One region of the Lysinibacillus sp. NPDC097231 genome, then DNA from elsewhere that is predicted to be linked to it. Evidence: riboswitches for the same ligand, from Rfam matches in the RefSeq annotation. Region 1 holds a riboswitch; each other region holds the start of a gene.

Region 1 (4,203 bases):
TACCGCTTCATCCGACTCCCATTGAATTTCTTTCAGCGCTAATAGATGATGCCAGCCAAATGTGCCAAGTCCAATGCCGCGGTAACGCAAATTCGTGCGTTCTGCCTGCTTCACTGGAATTGTATTTAAGGCAATAACGTTATCTAACATGCGTACTTGAATTGGGATTAAACGTTCTAGGACACCAGCCGGTACAGCTCTGCCTAAATTGATTGAAGATAGGTTACATACAACGAAATCTCCTGGCTTGCGACGTGTCACGATAACATCGTCTTCTAGAGTAATTGATTCGAATTCTGTCGGTGACATATTTTGAAAGACCTCTGTACACAGGTTCGAGCTGTAAATCATCCCTTCATGCTTATTCGGGTTCATGCGATTTACTTCATCACGATAGAACATAAACGGTACGCCAGTTTCTAGCTGGGAGCGCATAATACGCTTCATAATATCGATAGCTGGTACGACTTCACGACTTAATAATGGATTGGCAAGGCATTCTGCATACTTTGCACGGAAGGAACCGTCACCTTTTGTCTCATCGTAGAAATCCTCTAATGAGAAGCCCATCACCTCTCGTACTTCATGTGGGTCAAATAAATGCCAGTCTCCACGTGCCTCCACAGCCTCCATAAATAAATCAGGTAAGCAAAGCCCTGTGAAAATATCGTGGGCACGCAGACGCTCATCCCCATTGTTTAAGCGTAAATCTAAAAACGTAAAGACATCCTTATGCCAAACATCTAGATATACGGCAATAGCTCCTTGTCTTTGTCCTAGTTGATCTACTGACACGGCTGTATTATTCAGCTGTTTAATCCAAGGTAAGACACCACTCGATGCACCTTTAAAGCCTTTAATGGAAGAGCCTCGGCTACGGATTTTGCCCATATACACGCCAATGCCACCTCCGTATTTCGATAAGGTTGCCACATCGGTATTTGTGTCATAGATGCTTTGTAAACTATCATCGACTGTATCGATAAAGCAGCTAGAAAGCTGACCATGTGTTTTCCCTGCATTCGATAGGGTCGGGGTTGCTACCGTCATAAATAAATTGCTCATTGCCCAATAAGATTCTCGTACTTTTTCCAAACGATTTTCTGTTTCATCCTGCATAAGTGTCATCGCAATGACCATCCAACGTTCCTGGGGTAGCTCCACTGGTGTTTTCGTGTAATCACGGACAACATAGCGATCCATTAATGTTTTTAAGCCAATATACGTAAACAATTCATCTCGACTTTGTTCTAAAAAAGAAGCGAGTTCCTGAAGCTCCTGCTCACTATATTTGGTTGTTAGGCTTTCATGATATAAACCAGCCTCTGTATAACGTGCTAATTGTGCTGGGAAAACCTTATAAACATCCTTTACGGCAACACCTCGGCGCATGGCAAACTGATCATATAATTTTTCTAAATAGATTTTCGCTGCCACAAATGTCCAGTACGGCTCCTCTTCATCAATTAGGCTAAGCGTTTGTAAAATCATCGCATCGGCCCATGCTTCAAATGTGGCATTTTCGTTTTTTCGTAGCCATCGATCCGATAACCTTACAAAACTTTCAAGTTCATCCTCCGTGTAACTTTTCTTTAGCTTAGTCATTTGCTGTTCGATTTGAATTGTCATGTAACATTCTCTCCCTTTCTTTCTTCAGACAACACACAAAAAAGCGATCATGCAACATGTATCGGTTGCGTGATCGCTGTAAAATCGGAAATGGAAATGAAGGACATGCACACAAAGAAGTGAGCAAATCTCTCGCCTCCACTTCTCAATCCCCGAAGAATGTGTTGCTGTCTTGAACAACCTGGCAGGTCTCCTGGCTCATGCCTCCTCCAAATGATTGCCTTCCCGTCCGAAAACAGTGGCCTTCTTTAATCATTTGTCAGCACTTACAGTTGCGGGGACAGCTTCGGCTTAAGATGACTCTTTCTCCGAATTCCCTTTTAAACCACATTGGTACCTTTTGTCCAAAATACTATATATTGTGTTTTAACTCCTAAACAAATCTAACATATTGTGTTTATTGTTGCAATAGGCGTTTTGCCCCTTGCAATTTTTAAAGCGTTACTTTTTCTCGAAGCAAGCCCTATTACCATGCAGTTTTACGTAGTTTCTCAAAATTTCTAGGAAAATTTTTTTGTGCCAGCCGCTCTTTTTCTGGATGTATTCCGAGTAAAACGACTGCACATGGCCCTGCCGTTTTTTTCACATCTAACGAGCTTTCGACCCGTTGCTCGCCAAAAAGTCGGGTAAATTCTCCTTGCAGCCCCTTTGAGCCAACTGGCCATACTTGCTGAACGATTTCCCCTTGCCATGCCTGATAAATAGGCTGAAGCTGTGCAACATCCTCAGGCTGTGCAAGGATTTCATTGCCTACAAGTGGCAATCCATATGTATACCAAATAAGGTGTTCAGGCTCATAGTGTGTACGGATTTGCGGCTCACCAAGCATTGTAATCGATAAAGCAGATTGTAAGGTTGGCATATTGGTTTCCGTACTTCCATCTATCTGCGGGCATTTAAGATTAGCCTCATCAAAAACCTGCCGAATCCCTGCCACATAACGAGACCATGCCGCCTCTCCAGAAAAATTAGCTAGTAAAATATGCGATGGTAAAGCATTTGCAGCAAGCTGCTCTAAAAATGTAACACGTGCTGTGAAGTAAGCTGTGAGTTTATCTGGAGCTGACACTACATCTTGTGGCTTTTCTCCAATTGCTGCAGCATTATCTGTAGTAGCAATGAGCTCGCCTATTTTTACAGCATTTCTCAATGTACTCGCCCGTCCTTACGTACAAACACTTTAGAGAGAATCGGCATCACAATGGCAACAATGACTAAATTAATAAGTGTTGCCAATGGCAGACTAGTCAGTGATGCCCAGTAAAATGCCGGACTAATGATAAAATAAAATGGTAATGGTGCTACCACGCCATTTAAAAAAAGTGCGACAGGCCATTTCCAGAAATGCATGCCTTTGTTATGCATCACCCCAAAGACCCAAACTACTATAAACATTTCCGTTGCAATAATCAAATGCAGTGGTCCCAGTGGGAAGCCAGTAGTTAGTGCTGTAATAAAATGCCCAATGACACCTGCAACTCCCGCTAATAATGGTGATAAAAATACAACACTTAAAAATGCAGGAGCAGAGTCCAGCGCAGCAGTCGAAATAAATGTTGGAATTTTAATCACAGCCCCAACAGCACAAATGGCCGCTACCATAGCAGTGAGCGTCAATTTCCTTAATCTTTGTCGATCCATTCCATTTCCTCTTTTCTGATTTTATTTAATGTGTTCCCCAATACCGTACCAAATGCGCACGACACTTTCAGCTTCTGCAAATAAAGCCTGGTACAATCGCCCGCAAGTATCACGTAATAATCGTGCCTGTTTTTCTATCGGCACAACGCCTCGTCCCATATCGGTCACAATAATATACAGTGTACAATTTTCTTCAAGAGCCTTTAGTGTCGTCAAAATAGTTTTGACAAGTGCTTCATCATTGTCTAGGTTTTGTGTCACAAGCCACTTCTCTATGTTTTTAATCACTAGTACATCACATTCAGGAGTCTCATTAGGAATATAGCCATCTGCTAGCTCAACCTTTTGATCAGCAAGCAATGTCATCACATAATCGGTTTTTCCATTATAGGCTCCTCCAATAAAGACATGCATCTTGTTCCCTCCTCCCAAGCCATTCTCGAAAACGTTAAGGTAAACATTTTATCATGTGGTACATTGTACGACCAAAATGGTTGTTCCGTCGGTGCAAAGGCCACAAGCAGTGCTCGAATAACGCCACCATGAACAACAAGATGATAGTCATCTCGATCCTTTGGTAATGCACCAAACCCTTCTATCACACGCTGACAAAATGCATTAAAGCCTTCCCCTTCTGGCGGTGGTGTGAGTATGGGATCATCTAACCAGGCACAATAACGACGATCAGATTTTAATTCCTCATACGTTTTCCCTTCAAATTCTCCAAAATTGGACTCTCGGAATCTACCATCTGACACGTAAATAGCGTTCGGAAAATAATGGGCAGCCGTTTCTTTACAGCGCACTAAATCACTACCATACACCTTTGTCACAGCTTTATCTACAACTCTAAGCAAAGATGTATCCGCTAACGGTGAATCGGTCCAGCCAATATAACGCTTTTCCAAATTCTCCTTTGTCGGTGCATGCCTC
Region 2 (4,203 bases), on a different contig from region 1:
CTCATAGGCCTGCCTGTTACAACGTTATGGGGACAGGATATGATGTTTCAAATTGCCCTGGCGGCGATTACAATATTTTTTATCTTTCCACACCATCTTATTCAGCATTGGCATCGCTGGGGAAACTTCACAGATGCCATTGGTTTATCGGCATTTGCCATTCAGGGTGCCCTCTATGCAGTGAAGCTCGACATGCCTATTAGTGCAGTTATTGTCGCTGCTGTCTTAACTGGTTCCGGTGGTGGAATTGTTCGAGATTTATTGGCTAGACGAAAACCATTAGTACTCCGTGATGAAGTCTATGGTGTTTGGGCAGCACTAGCAGGGCTAATCGTAGGGCTTGAAATGATGTCAGGGGATATTTATTTATATGTATTATTTGGTGTGATAACAGCATTGAGAATACTTTCATATATGAAGAAATGGCGTTTGCCATTGCGGAAATTGAATCGAGCATAACCAATAAGCCCAAATAGCGATTTGGGCTTATTTTTTCATACTGATGAAAAATACATTATCTGCAATGATTTAATAAAGCCATAGATTCCTCTAATGTAGCCATATTTTTCATCATAGAGCAAGCTGCATCTAAAATAGGAAAGGCCAAAGCTGCACCAGAGCCTTCTCCCAATCGCATATTCATATGAAGCATTGGTTCAACTCCAAGTAATTCAGCAGCAATTTTAGCACCTGGTTCTTCAGAGGCATGAGATGGAATGATATAGTCTTTTACTTTTGGCTCTAACTCGTAGGCAATAAGGGCAGCAATGGTAGAAATAAAACCATCAATAACAACAGGTTTGCGGTTTGCCGCAGCGGCAAGTACGACTCCTGCCATAGCGCCGATTTCTAAGCCACCAATTTTTGCAAGAATATCAATAGCATCCTCGCGATTTGGTTTGTTTAATAGAATGGCATTGTGAATGACCTCTACTTTATGCTCAATGCCCCCTGGCCCAACACCTGCACCAAATCCTGTCACTTCAAGTGGATGACAACCATGAAGGACCGATAATATTGCAGCACTCGGTGTTGTATTACCAATCCCCATTTCACCTGTCCCAAGTACATTGACTCCTTTTTTTATTTCTTCTGTAGCTACCTCAATTCCTACTTCAATTGATTGAATGGCTTCTTCCCTAGACATTGCAGGACCTTTTGCCATATTGTCCGTTCCATATTTAATCTTTTTTATGATGACACCAGCATCATGCGGAATCTCCTCTTTTACACCAACGTCTACCGGAACAATTTTTGCATTTGTTATTTTCGCTACAGCACAGACACCTGTTCCTCCTCTTGGAAAATTTAATGTTTGAAAGACCGTCACATTTTGTGGATTTGAGGTCACCCCTTCATCACAAACACCATGATCTGCCGCACAGACAATAATTGCTTTGTTATCAATCGTAGGAAATAGTTCACCTGTAATTCCTGATAGTTGCACTGCAAGAGACTCCAATTTCCCTAAGCTGCTAGGAGGCTTGCAAAGCGCATCAATGCGTTCCCTTGCTTTTTCCATCATTTTGTAGTCAGTACTTTGAATGTTTTGAATCGTCTGTTGTAATAATTGCATGAAAATTTCCCCTTTCTTTTTTGCCCTTGTTACTCGAAGAATGATTTAGAGAAAAAAATAAAAAGCCTGTAGTTTATTTCATAACAAATAAACTACAGACTTTTCCATCGTCTATATAATACGAAGCAATTAGGCAGGTCTCCTGGCTCAATTTCAACATTTCATAGAACCTTCCCAGAACTTTGCTAGTGGCATTCTCTATGAAACTCCCTTTTACAGTGGTGGGACCGCTAAAGCTTTTCACTTCATTCCCTATTCTCCCGCAATGGGCACCTAATGCTTTTATGCAATTATTTTAAATTTACGACAAAGTGTTTTTAGTGTCAATGGATTAGTGAAATTATATATTTCTTTCCATTGCTGAGTTACATACATCCATTGTCACAATTAATTTTAAAGATTTTCTGGCAAAGAAAATCTGGATATCAACCATTCCTTAGTACTACATACAATATAAAAGCAAATTTATCCAAGCGGTTCAACAATCAACGGAGACAAGAGGGGCTAAATATTTTAACTCACTATCACGTAATGGATCGATTGTATAAAGTTCTATTTAAATAAATATGATTAGAGTTAGTTAAATTTTTTTCATATTTTCCGAATATCCTTAATAATTGACAAATATATAATAGTTAAGTAATATTAACTTAATTATAAACCTTTAAAATGAATTAGGGATGATAAATCAGTGCATGATTATTTAATTATTACAGACAAAATTAATCAAAAATTCGAACAATTCAGGTTGTTAGTTTTACAAGAAACAAAAGAGGTTGAGGAATTAGAGAACTTTCACTTAACTCCTCAACAAGAAATTATAATGTCTTATATTATTCACAATGAGCCGGTAATTGCTAAAGATATTGCAAATCATTTTGATATTTCTAAAAGTGCGGTCAGCCAAGTAATTTCAAAGCTTGAAGAAATGAAAATGATATATCGTCAAGAAAATTCAATAAACCGTAGAGAGACCTTTATTTATCTTGGGGATAGGGGGCAAGAGTTTCGTCAGCTTCTTAAAAAAATTGACAACATTCTTGTAGAAAAATATTACTCGAAAGTAAGCTTAAAAGAGTTAAATAATGTTCTTGATACATTAAATAAGATTGTCGGGACTAAAAATAACCAAGGAAGTTAAGATAACTAGTGAAGTTTTTACCCATAAGGTCTCCTTTATAATAGATTTGGACAAGCAATCACCTCTCCATCTATTATAAAGGAGTTTTTCTTTTCGACGTGTTTAAATTTTGAAACAATCATATGCAACTCTGGTGAGCTTATTTTAGAACAAATTTCTCGTTAATTTAACTTCCCTGCTTGCTTGCTTTTTATAACAAAATACGTGTAGATACATTTATTTAGTTTGATAAACTTAACTGTATGCTCATTATTATATTCTGTCAATCATTTTTAATATTGGTTTTATAATAGTAAAACTTATCCTCCATTTTCTCTTTCTTAAGCAATGGATTAGGCTCTTCTCCTTTCACATAGTGGTCAAAGAAAGCTAATATGTACCAATTCATAACTTGATGGAATTGATTTATATCAATATTCCATGATAATAAAGGAGATAGAAAAGGGAAATCTGTAAAAGTATAATGATCTCCTGCTATAAAAGTAAGCATAAAAGTATCTCCCTTTATTCCCTCTTTATAGTGAAAATCAGCAAGCTCTGTAATTTTATCGTGATACTTTTGAAATTCCTCCCGGGTGATATTCGTATATTGAATTTCTTCATCGGATATATAGAGATAATCTTCATCTAAAATAAACATAAATGGTTGTTCAAATCCTGAGCTAGCCACTGGTTCATGTAAAGGCCCATCTATGTTGATTCCTGCAGAAATCCTGCTATCATCCAACAATGCTTGAGCAGCTGTTGAACCTCCATACGAATGTCCAAATATACCAATTCTACCCATGTCCATCTTTCCAGTAAACAAACCATGAGGATCCTGATCATTTATCGTTGTTAAATGATCTAGAACATAGCTCATATCTTTTGATCGCATTTTAACATCTTTCTCATCTTCAATATTAAATGAATAAGAATATGCGTCTGTTTGATTCATGATTTCCCGTCCATCTGGGAACTTCGTATAGGCTGCATCATTCGTATGATCAACGCTGACAACAACGTATCCATAACTTGCCAACTCCTCCATTTGGGAAAAATTTTGCAATCTAGTACTGCCAAATCCATGAGAAAATAAAAGAACCGGAAAGTTAACTTCTTGTTTGGATACTGCTATATCTTTTATGCTGTTAGTTTGCCCATACTTCAAATACTCGAATACAGAGCGAGGAACAGAAAAAATGAATTCCATCGTTCCTGACCATTCTTCGTAAGGAAAGGATTCATAATGAATATCCTTCGTATCATCTTTCACCTCTGCTGGATACCATATTTGTATCATTAATTCTCGATCTTTTTGTTCTAAGTCGTGTCTGGATTCATCTATCAAATACCTTGAGTTCATACCTACTTCAAAAGGACCTGTTGGCTTTGGAAGTTGAAATACAGGCATGACAATGACTAAACCAAAGCTACTGAACGAATAAGTGACAATAAACGAAATATAGGAAAGCTTTTTGACCTTCCTTTTATTTTTCACGCTTTC
Region 3 (4,203 bases), on a different contig from region 1:
CACGGATTGTTAACAGGCTTTCCTGTAACAGATATCCGTTTCACCCTGTTAACAGGGCGTGCACATATTAAGCATACAGAAGGTGGCGATTTTCGAGAGGCCACTTTCCGTGCATTACGACAAGGACTTGAACAAGCAGAAAATGTGCTACTAGAGCCTTATTACCGCTTTAAGCTCAAAGCCCCTAGTGATTTTATCGGTCGCATGATGACCGATATCCAGCAAGCATCAGGTACATTTGGCACGCCAATCATCACAGAAAATGATGTAACTTTAACGGGCCGTGCCCCTGTCGCAACATTTATGAGCTACAGCACAACCTTTGCTGCCTACACCAATGGTAAAGGTGCACTCTCTCTACAATTTGATGGCTATGATGCGTGCCATAATACAGAAGAAATTATTACCCAAATTGGCTACGATAAAAATGCCGATCCTGAGTATTCGTCCTCTAGTATTTTTTGCGCAAAAGGCAAGGGCTACTCCGTTCCGTGGGATGAAGCGCAAGCAGCAATGCATTGCCTGAAATAAATCAAAAAAAACTGTACTTGATGAATTGAATCAAGTACAGTTTTTTGCTGGTGGGGCGGGTTTTTGCCTCTGCTCAGCGGGGATTCTGCTTGCGTGCAGGTATTTCCCTTCACTTCTCGGGGATTCTTTACTGACGCGCGGGTATTTCTCTTCACTTCGCGGGTATTCTTCCCTTCCGCGCGGGTATTTCTCTTCACTTCGCGGGTATTCTTTGCTGACGCGCGGGTATTTCACCTTCACTCCGCGGGGATTCATCCCTACATTCATCCCTACTCCGCGAGTATTGTAAATCTTTTATTACAAAGCTTTTACAGTTTGCTTTGTTTGTTTGAAAAAGTGATAGGAAGGTTCGACAACGGCATAGATATGAGAATTGTAAAAATCTATTAATACCTTGCCCGGTCGAGTTTTCAAAAGTTGCAAATTATTAATCAATTCCAGCAGTAGCTCATGCCCGTTACCACGCGGATGCCAGTTTAAATGGACAGCATTTAATTCTTTCACCGCTTGTAAAAATTGCTTATACTCTCGCTCTACCAAATTGATTAGCTTGTCGTCTTGAGTGATTCGTGATAAATCTGCCAAATAGGTTTCATAAAAGCGCATAACGATCGAGCATAGTAAATCATTGACGCGAGCGGCACTTAGTATGGGCTTGGGCTCTAACGAAAGCCGTTCTAAATTTGGTTTAGCACGAGTCGAATCGATACGTGTGATTAAATGATAGGCCTCCCCGTTTACCTCATAAACAATCGGATTTGTGGGCATATACATCATAAAGCTATTCGTTTTCGTTTTTAGTTGATTTGTAATATCTGCTTTGGCAAAAAGATGACCCTGAAAACCTTCATTCTGAATCCAAATAATGTCCTTGTTATATAAAATTTGTTCAAATAGTCGCTCGTTACTAATCAGTCCAGTTGCTAATAGCTGATCGATAAGTGATTCGACTACCATTCTCGTTTTTATTTGCTTGGCAACTTCTGTGCGTGGCTGCTTACAAATTTTCATATCCCCATTTTGTGTTTCCTGCGCTGACCATACATGAATATTCGTCATATGTGCATCCTCTTTTCGTACATATTTTAAAAACGGAAGTTATCAATAAAAAAAGGATTTCCTACAATTAGAGGAAATCCTTCATATTATCTTTATCATTCATCACAGATTGTCAAACAATGCCCAAATCTAAAAGTATTGGAACGTATCCAAGTAACTTCTTCTATTTTGGGCGTTTGACGTACTGTGACAAACAGAGCATTCTGTTTTGTCAACATGCCACCTCCTATTCCTCGTAGGGTTATGGTGTGTACTCATAATAGGCAGGTATCCTGACTTATGGTCAACGCTTCTTTTCTCCTTCCCGTCTATAGACAGTGGTATCCGAAAAGTCACTCACATTTACAGTTGCGGGACAGTGTCGGATTTGCACCGACTTCCCTTTTCAGTAAATTGCACGCAATTTACACCTATTATTACACGTTATTAAGTTGTCAAATTGACCTGAAAAATAGTAGACAAACTATTCTTCTTTAACTATTGGTTTACATTGTAATATGTACTCTACTAAAAGTCAAAAAAAGGGATACTCATTTAAGAGTAACCCTAGTTTGCTATCTATTCAATCTATCCGCCACTTATATTACAAGCGTGAGGTGTTTTTTACTTCTTGCTTAATATAGTGGGAATCAAATGCCGATTGGAAGTCGGAATCCTCGAGTTGATGAGAAAGTTTTCTCAAAGTTTGTTGCTTCTAGTTATGCTATCTTCTTAAACTAAAGCTGTCCGTTAGTTTAATAAGCCAGTGAATAATGAAATGGAAATCAAACCAAATACAATCAATACACTAACTTGATTATCAATCCTTTCATCTAGAAATTTTAAACTCCCTTCAAATTCCAAAGAATTTGCCCCTCTCAATTAATTTTTAAAAAAAGTTGGAAGCCCTACTTCTCTTAAGAGGTCATTAAAGTTATATTGATGTTTTACTTCAAGTCCTGAATCAATTAACACTTGTCTAAGTACAATGAACAATTGCTTATCAACCGAACTAAAAATATATTCAAAACGCTTTTCATTATCTAACCGGATTAAATAAAGTGCAATTGCGTTATGTAAAATGGGAAACTCTTGTTTAATGGCTTCTCTATTGTCTATAAACGACCTAACGTAATCTTCGAAATAATACATCTTGTCTTTAAACGAATTGAACCACTTTTCTTTTTTTTCAATGGGGCGAAAGATATTGGCTGAACCTATATGCCAATTACCAAGACCAGCAGCAAAAATAAGAAGGGAATACTTTCTTACTTCAAAATCTGGATGTGAAAAATATTTATAATACTCATCATAATTATCTACATTCCAATTTTTAGCTGTATCAAAAAATCCAATTTCGATTCCTTCTAAAATACTCTTTGCCTTGTCAACTAACGTTTTTGTCATCTAGTATTCCTCATTTCTTGAATCGTCACTTGAATAATTCCTATATAATACTGGCTCCAACAATCTATACGAAAACAGCCGAAATAATAAACATGGTCAATTCTTTCGATGTGATATCTCCGTGTTCCATAGCTATTTGAATATCATTGTCTCTCAAAAAGCTTTTAAAATTAATTTCTATTTTAATTCCCCCACCCTTTTACATTTACAATATTATACCAATTATAAGACAGACAGGGAATTTTCTAACGCGTTATTGCTTGAAACAATCTTTGCGTATAGCTACCTCTTGTAAATAATGTCACCTACCTCATTCATGTTTAGATATAAATCGAACCTACTGCGCTGCATTTTCTATAGATTATTAGTATTAATGGTAGATCAATTAACGAAACCCCTTATACAAAAAACCACTTTCCTCAGTAAATAATTAGAAAAGTGGTTAAATACGTTTTTAAATAGAAATATTGCACTTTAAAAAGCTATTCCGCAGAAAATGAATCTCTGCAAAATAGCCCATTTAAATGTTTTTATTGTCCTTTAAATCGATGTGTAAGCTTTTGTAAATTTTCGGCTTGTACACATAAGTCTTGTGATACCAAATTGACTGCATGCATGGAGGCACTTTGCTCATCCACTGACTGTGAAACAACTTCTGTATAATTAGACAATGTATCCATTCCATTGGCAATCGTTGTTACTAGTTTTGTAACCTCATGAGCGCTACCTGTAAGCTCCTCAGCTGTTGCAGAAATATCCTCTAGCTGACTCGTCATTTTACTAACATGTAAAGAGATCGTACCGAATGATTTTGTTGCCTCGTCGATGACGTAGACGCCCTGTTGTACATTTTTCAAATCTCCTTCTACAGATGATGCTACTTGCTTTGTATCAGTTTCAATACCGACTATTAAATCGACTATTTGAATAGCTGAATCCTTCGATTGCTCTGCTAATTTACGAACTTCCTCCGCTACCACTGCAAAGCCTTTCCCATGCTCTCCAGCACGTGCAGCTTCAATCGCCGCATTTAATGCTAGCAAATTTGTTTGATCTGTAATGCCCGTAATCATATCGGTCATGGATTTAATCTCGGTCATTTTGTTTGATAATTGTTGCATCAATTCGCTCGTTTTTTCGGTAGAAGTTGAGATAAACTGCATTTGATTTTTAGCGACATGTAATATTTCTGCTCCATTGCCTGCAATTTCATTGGCTTCTTTTGCA
Region 4 (4,203 bases), on a different contig from region 1:
TTTCCCCACGAATGAAGCCTTTGTAAAACCAGTAAGTAGTATTAGAGAATAGGCCCATAAAACCCATGAGGCGAAATAACGATCTAAATCATTCGATAAACTCGGAAAAACATTATCGAAAACTAATAATACGACTGCATCGATGAGCATTCCAGGAAAGACGATACAGATAGCAGCCAGTAATCGCGCTGTACCCTTTATCTTTTTCAAAGAATAAATAGGTATTGTCGCTATCCAAACGAGTGGAATAGCTAAAATGTAAGTAGCGATCATGAGGAAAGGTTCTTCAAAAGTAAAAAAGTAATGCCCTACTAATCGAAATATAGCACTTGCTAAAAGCCAAATTCCAAAACCCCAGCATAAAAAGAATGGCATTGTGGTTCCTCCTCAGTTATTTTCCTAGACGATGTAAAGTCTGAAGGATCGTTTCTAATTGCTGATAGAATGCATCTACATCGAAATCGTTCCGAATCATCACTTGTATAGCTATGCCATCGATAAGGGCGTTGAAGAAAATGCTCCAAGTTTCCATTGACACGCCATCGATTGGTGATGTAACCCATAATTTCTTTAAAACGTTACATAAATGTTCATTTTCAGCCTCTAAAATTTGTCCAATTTGCTGCTTTATTGTCGGGTTGGTAAAGCCAAAGACGAATAAAGTGAAAAATAATTTATGATAAAAAGCATCATTTTCATATCGACTTTTTGCAGAGAGAAGTGCAGATTGAATCATTTGATGATCGGTCGTCAGAATTTCCTCCCAAGAATTTTTACAAATGTCTTGGACAATTTCGAGAATTATTTGCTCTTTTGATTTGAAATGATAATAAATAGTTCCTTGTGTTACACCAGCTTGCTCAGCAACAGCTTTTAAGGTGAATTTTTCAATTCCTTTTTCTACTAAACTTTGCTTGGCAGCAGTTAATAAATCTGACTTTTCGATACCAGTAGGTTTTGCCATTTGTTTTACATCTCCTTTGATATTAGTTAGTTGGATAACTAACTATAAAATAACATAATATCCCACTATTTACAAGTTTGTTTTAGCTTTAAGACCAAGATATGGCATTTCTTCGCCTTCTTGGTCTTAATTATAAAGAGAGAAGTATGAAAAATGCTGGATCATATTATTTTCCAACAACTATTCATAGTCTAATTTTCGTTACTATTTTTAACTAGTTGAAGGAAAGTCTTGTTTACTTTTGAATGTCTTTAACGAGTAACATATTGCTGTTCTGTATATATCCAAGAGTACCGCGGGTAAAGATCAGAATTAGAAGAGCTAGAAATGCAACCCCTATTAAGAAAGGCAAATCTGTTTTAGTCAAAAGGGGTCTTGATAGATATGGCTGAATTGTACTAAAGGTATTTAAACTGGTGTGTAGCAAGATAACAATAAATAGGTTTTCTTGAGTACGATTGAAAACCCAAGTAAAGATGATTGAAATAGCTATACACGACAAGATAAAGATCGGTAAATTGATATAAAAAATAGATAACTCAGTTCCGGGTCCTCCCTTTTGTGCAACTGTTAAGAAATGAGGTAAATGCCACAAGGCCCATAGAACTCCAATGAATAAAGATGCCTTTAATGCCCCATATCTTAATTGCATTCGTGGTAAGGCAAAGCCACGCCAACCTATTTCTTCAGACAATGGTCCACCAAAAAAGAAAATAAGAATAAATAGTATTGGATAACTAACAAAGTATGAAGATGTCAGGTTGTGGAAGCTCGGTATTGTTCCACCGTTTAAAATAATTATTCCTAGAAACATCACAGCAGGAATACCAATGAAAATGAATAAATACCATCTAAATTTAACCTTAACTTGTATTAATTTTTTCAGTACATTTTTCCAGGATTCTTTACCTCCAATAGTGCGATGCATGATATAAGAAGCTAATAAAGGACCTACAAACGAATTAAGTGTGAAAAAAATACTAAAAGCACTAGTGTTGGGCAAAATGTTCCATTGCGATAAGATAAATGGAATTAATGTAATCCATGAGAACACATATGACATGACGAAGAAAGAGAGCAATGGTCGAGAATTTAATATTTTCTTTAAGTTCATTTTCTATTCTCCTTTTAAAAAAGTTTTTCATACCCAAGCCTTGAGCAAAGGGTCACTGACTTTTTTTAAATTACTATATGATTTAGATGTATTTTGAATCAAACAAATCTGAAAATAAATCTACTTTTCAGAAAAATATATGTTATAGTAAAACATAATTAAATATTGTGTAAGAGTTGGTGCCAAATGAAAGTTTGGTTTAAAAGGGAAGTCGGTGCAAATCCGACGCTGTCCCGCAACTGTAAATCGGAGCAAATCACAATTGCCACTGGGAAACTGGGAAGGCTGTGAGGCGTGTTGATGAGAAGCCAGGAGACCTGCCAATATCTAGTACACACCAAATACCTACGTGGAAATAGGTGGTGAGATGTGACCGTATCGGCCCTGTGCGACAATGAATAATACGATATTTTGAAATGATTTCGTATTGTTTCTTGATAGCTAATTTTGATATGCAATGACAGCCATTTTCCAAAAAAGGAGAGTGGCTTTTTTTATTTTTAATGATAGGAGAGATTAATATGGCGTATACAAGTACTACAGTTGGTTATCCGTATATCGGAGAGGATCGCGAATGGAAAAAGGCTTTAGAGGCTTTTTGGAAAAATGAGCTTTCAGAGGATGAATTTTTACAGCATTTAAAGGATATTCGCCTAGCTCGAATAAACAAGCAGCTTCGCCTCGGCATAGACATGATAACTGTTGGAGATTTCACACTTTATGACAGAGTGTTGGATACGGCAATGATGTTTGGCTTAGTTCCAAAGCGCATTGGCAGGGTGGCAAAGTTGATTTACAAACATACTATGGGGTAGCTCGCGGTAGTAAAGAAGCCGTGGCTAGTGAAATGACGAAATGGTTTAATACAAACTATCATTATATTGTGCAAGAATATGAGGGACAATCTTTACAATTGACATCAGCAACTAGCCTTACAATTACCGTTGTTCCCAACGACAACAATTGGGAGTTTTCCGCAATCAGACGAAGTCAAACGTATACGAAGTGCATGGCGAAAGAAACAACTTTCTAATGAGGATTATGCAGCGTTTGTCGAGCAAGAGACAAAGCGTTGGATTACTATTCAAGAGGAACTAGATATCGACGTTTTTGTACACGGTGAATTTGAGCGCACAGATATGGTTGAGTATTATTTCGGGGAAAAACTTACAGGTTTTGCATTTACGGAGAAAGCATGGGTTGTATCATATGGATCTCGCTGTTTGAAGCCACCGATTATTTACGGTGACGTTGCATGGGAAGCACCAATGACAGTCAAAGAAACAGCCTATGCCCAAAGCCAAACGAATCGCTATGTAAAGGGGATGCTCACAGGTCCTGTGACAATTTTAAATTGGTCCTTTGTACGAGATGATATTTCACGGAAGGATGTATCATATCAGATTGCTTTGGCACTTCGAAAAGAGATGGAAGCACTAGAAGCTGCGGGTATTTCAATTATTCAGGTTGATGAACCAGCATTACGAGAGGGCTTGCCACTTCGTAAAGAAAATTGGGGAGCTTACTTAGAGTGGACAGTGAATGCTTTTAAACTTGCTACATCTAATGTGAAGGATGAAACACAAATTCATACACATATGTGCTATTGTGAGTTTAATGATTTTATCGAGCCAATTAGTGCATTGGATGCTGATGTTATTTCAATCGAAACGTCACGGAGCCATGGCGAGCTGATTTCTTCTCTGCAAGTCAATCCATATGAAAAAGGGATTGGGCTAGGCGTTTATGACATTCATAGTCCACGTGTACCGAGTGAAGAAGAGATGCTGAGTATTATGCAGGATAGCTTACAGGTTTTATCAAAAAATCAATTTTGGGTGAATCCTGACTGTGGTTTAAAAACAAGGAAGGAATCAGAAACAGTTGCAGCACTGGCGCATATGGTAGCTGCAGCAAAAACTCTCCGACAACAAGTCCAACAATTGATACTTTAAGAAGAAACTTGACTTCTTTTTAGAGGTCAGGTTTTACTTTTTATTCGGCAGAAATTTTTATAGTAAAAGTGAAGTGGCAACTACAGAAGAAATTTAAGCGAAGGTAGCAGGGTTGAAAGAGACGATAACGTGGTCGAAGCGATGGATAGACTAGTCAAACAGACGCTTAG

Evidence for each region. Region 1 has a riboswitch for cobalamin ahead of ACIQXF_RS13830 (ribonucleoside-diphosphate reductase subunit alpha). Riboswitches for the same ligand answer to the same signal wherever they lie in the genome.
Region 2: it holds a riboswitch for cobalamin, as region 1 does, so the genes downstream of both, cobT (nicotinate-nucleotide--dimethylbenzimidazole phosphoribosyltransferase) here and ACIQXF_RS13830 (ribonucleoside-diphosphate reductase subunit alpha) in region 1, are expected to answer to the same signal.
Region 3: it holds a riboswitch for cobalamin, as region 1 does, so the genes downstream of both, ACIQXF_RS19210 (hypothetical protein) here and ACIQXF_RS13830 (ribonucleoside-diphosphate reductase subunit alpha) in region 1, are expected to answer to the same signal.
Region 4: it holds a riboswitch for cobalamin, as region 1 does, so the genes downstream of both, metE (5-methyltetrahydropteroyltriglutamate--homocysteine S-methyltransferase) here and ACIQXF_RS13830 (ribonucleoside-diphosphate reductase subunit alpha) in region 1, are expected to answer to the same signal.

Annotation. Positions count from the first base shown of each region.
Region 1 covers NZ_JBIWDH010000021.1:63,009-67,211, reverse strand. Annotated here, with positions in the region: gene ACIQXF_RS13830 (ribonucleoside-diphosphate reductase subunit alpha) at 1-1,629, opposite strand, end outside; cobalamin riboswitch at 1,795-1,985, opposite strand; gene ACIQXF_RS13825 (hypothetical protein) at 2,096-2,779, opposite strand; gene ACIQXF_RS13820 (ECF transporter S component) at 2,776-3,270, opposite strand; gene ACIQXF_RS13815 (bifunctional adenosylcobinamide kinase/adenosylcobinamide-phosphate guanylyltransferase) at 3,292-3,684, opposite strand; gene ACIQXF_RS13810 (histidine phosphatase family protein) at 3,636-4,203, opposite strand, start outside.
Region 2 covers NZ_JBIWDH010000001.1:70,867-75,069, forward strand. Annotated here, with positions in the region: gene ACIQXF_RS00415 (trimeric intracellular cation channel family protein) at 1-459, shown strand, start outside; gene cobT (nicotinate-nucleotide--dimethylbenzimidazole phosphoribosyltransferase) at 515-1,576, opposite strand; cobalamin riboswitch at 1,692-1,868, opposite strand; gene ACIQXF_RS00425 (MarR family winged helix-turn-helix transcriptional regulator) at 2,268-2,717, shown strand; gene ACIQXF_RS00430 (alpha/beta hydrolase family protein) at 2,980-4,203, opposite strand, start outside.
Region 3 covers NZ_JBIWDH010000039.1:6,658-10,860, forward strand. Annotated here, with positions in the region: gene ACIQXF_RS19205 (GTP-binding protein) at 1-531, shown strand, start outside; gene ACIQXF_RS19210 (hypothetical protein) at 829-1,590, opposite strand; cobalamin riboswitch at 1,836-2,019, opposite strand; gene ACIQXF_RS19215 (hypothetical protein) at 2,452-2,976, opposite strand; gene ACIQXF_RS19220 (methyl-accepting chemotaxis protein) at 3,507-4,203, opposite strand, start outside.
Region 4 covers NZ_JBIWDH010000040.1:32,844-37,046, forward strand. Annotated here, with positions in the region: gene ACIQXF_RS19630 (DUF5367 domain-containing protein) at 1-375, opposite strand, end outside; gene ACIQXF_RS19635 (TetR/AcrR family transcriptional regulator) at 392-964, opposite strand; gene ACIQXF_RS19640 (CPBP family intramembrane glutamic endopeptidase) at 1,200-2,078, opposite strand; cobalamin riboswitch at 2,239-2,417, shown strand; partial or broken gene metE (5-methyltetrahydropteroyltriglutamate--homocysteine S-methyltransferase) at 2,600-4,033, shown strand.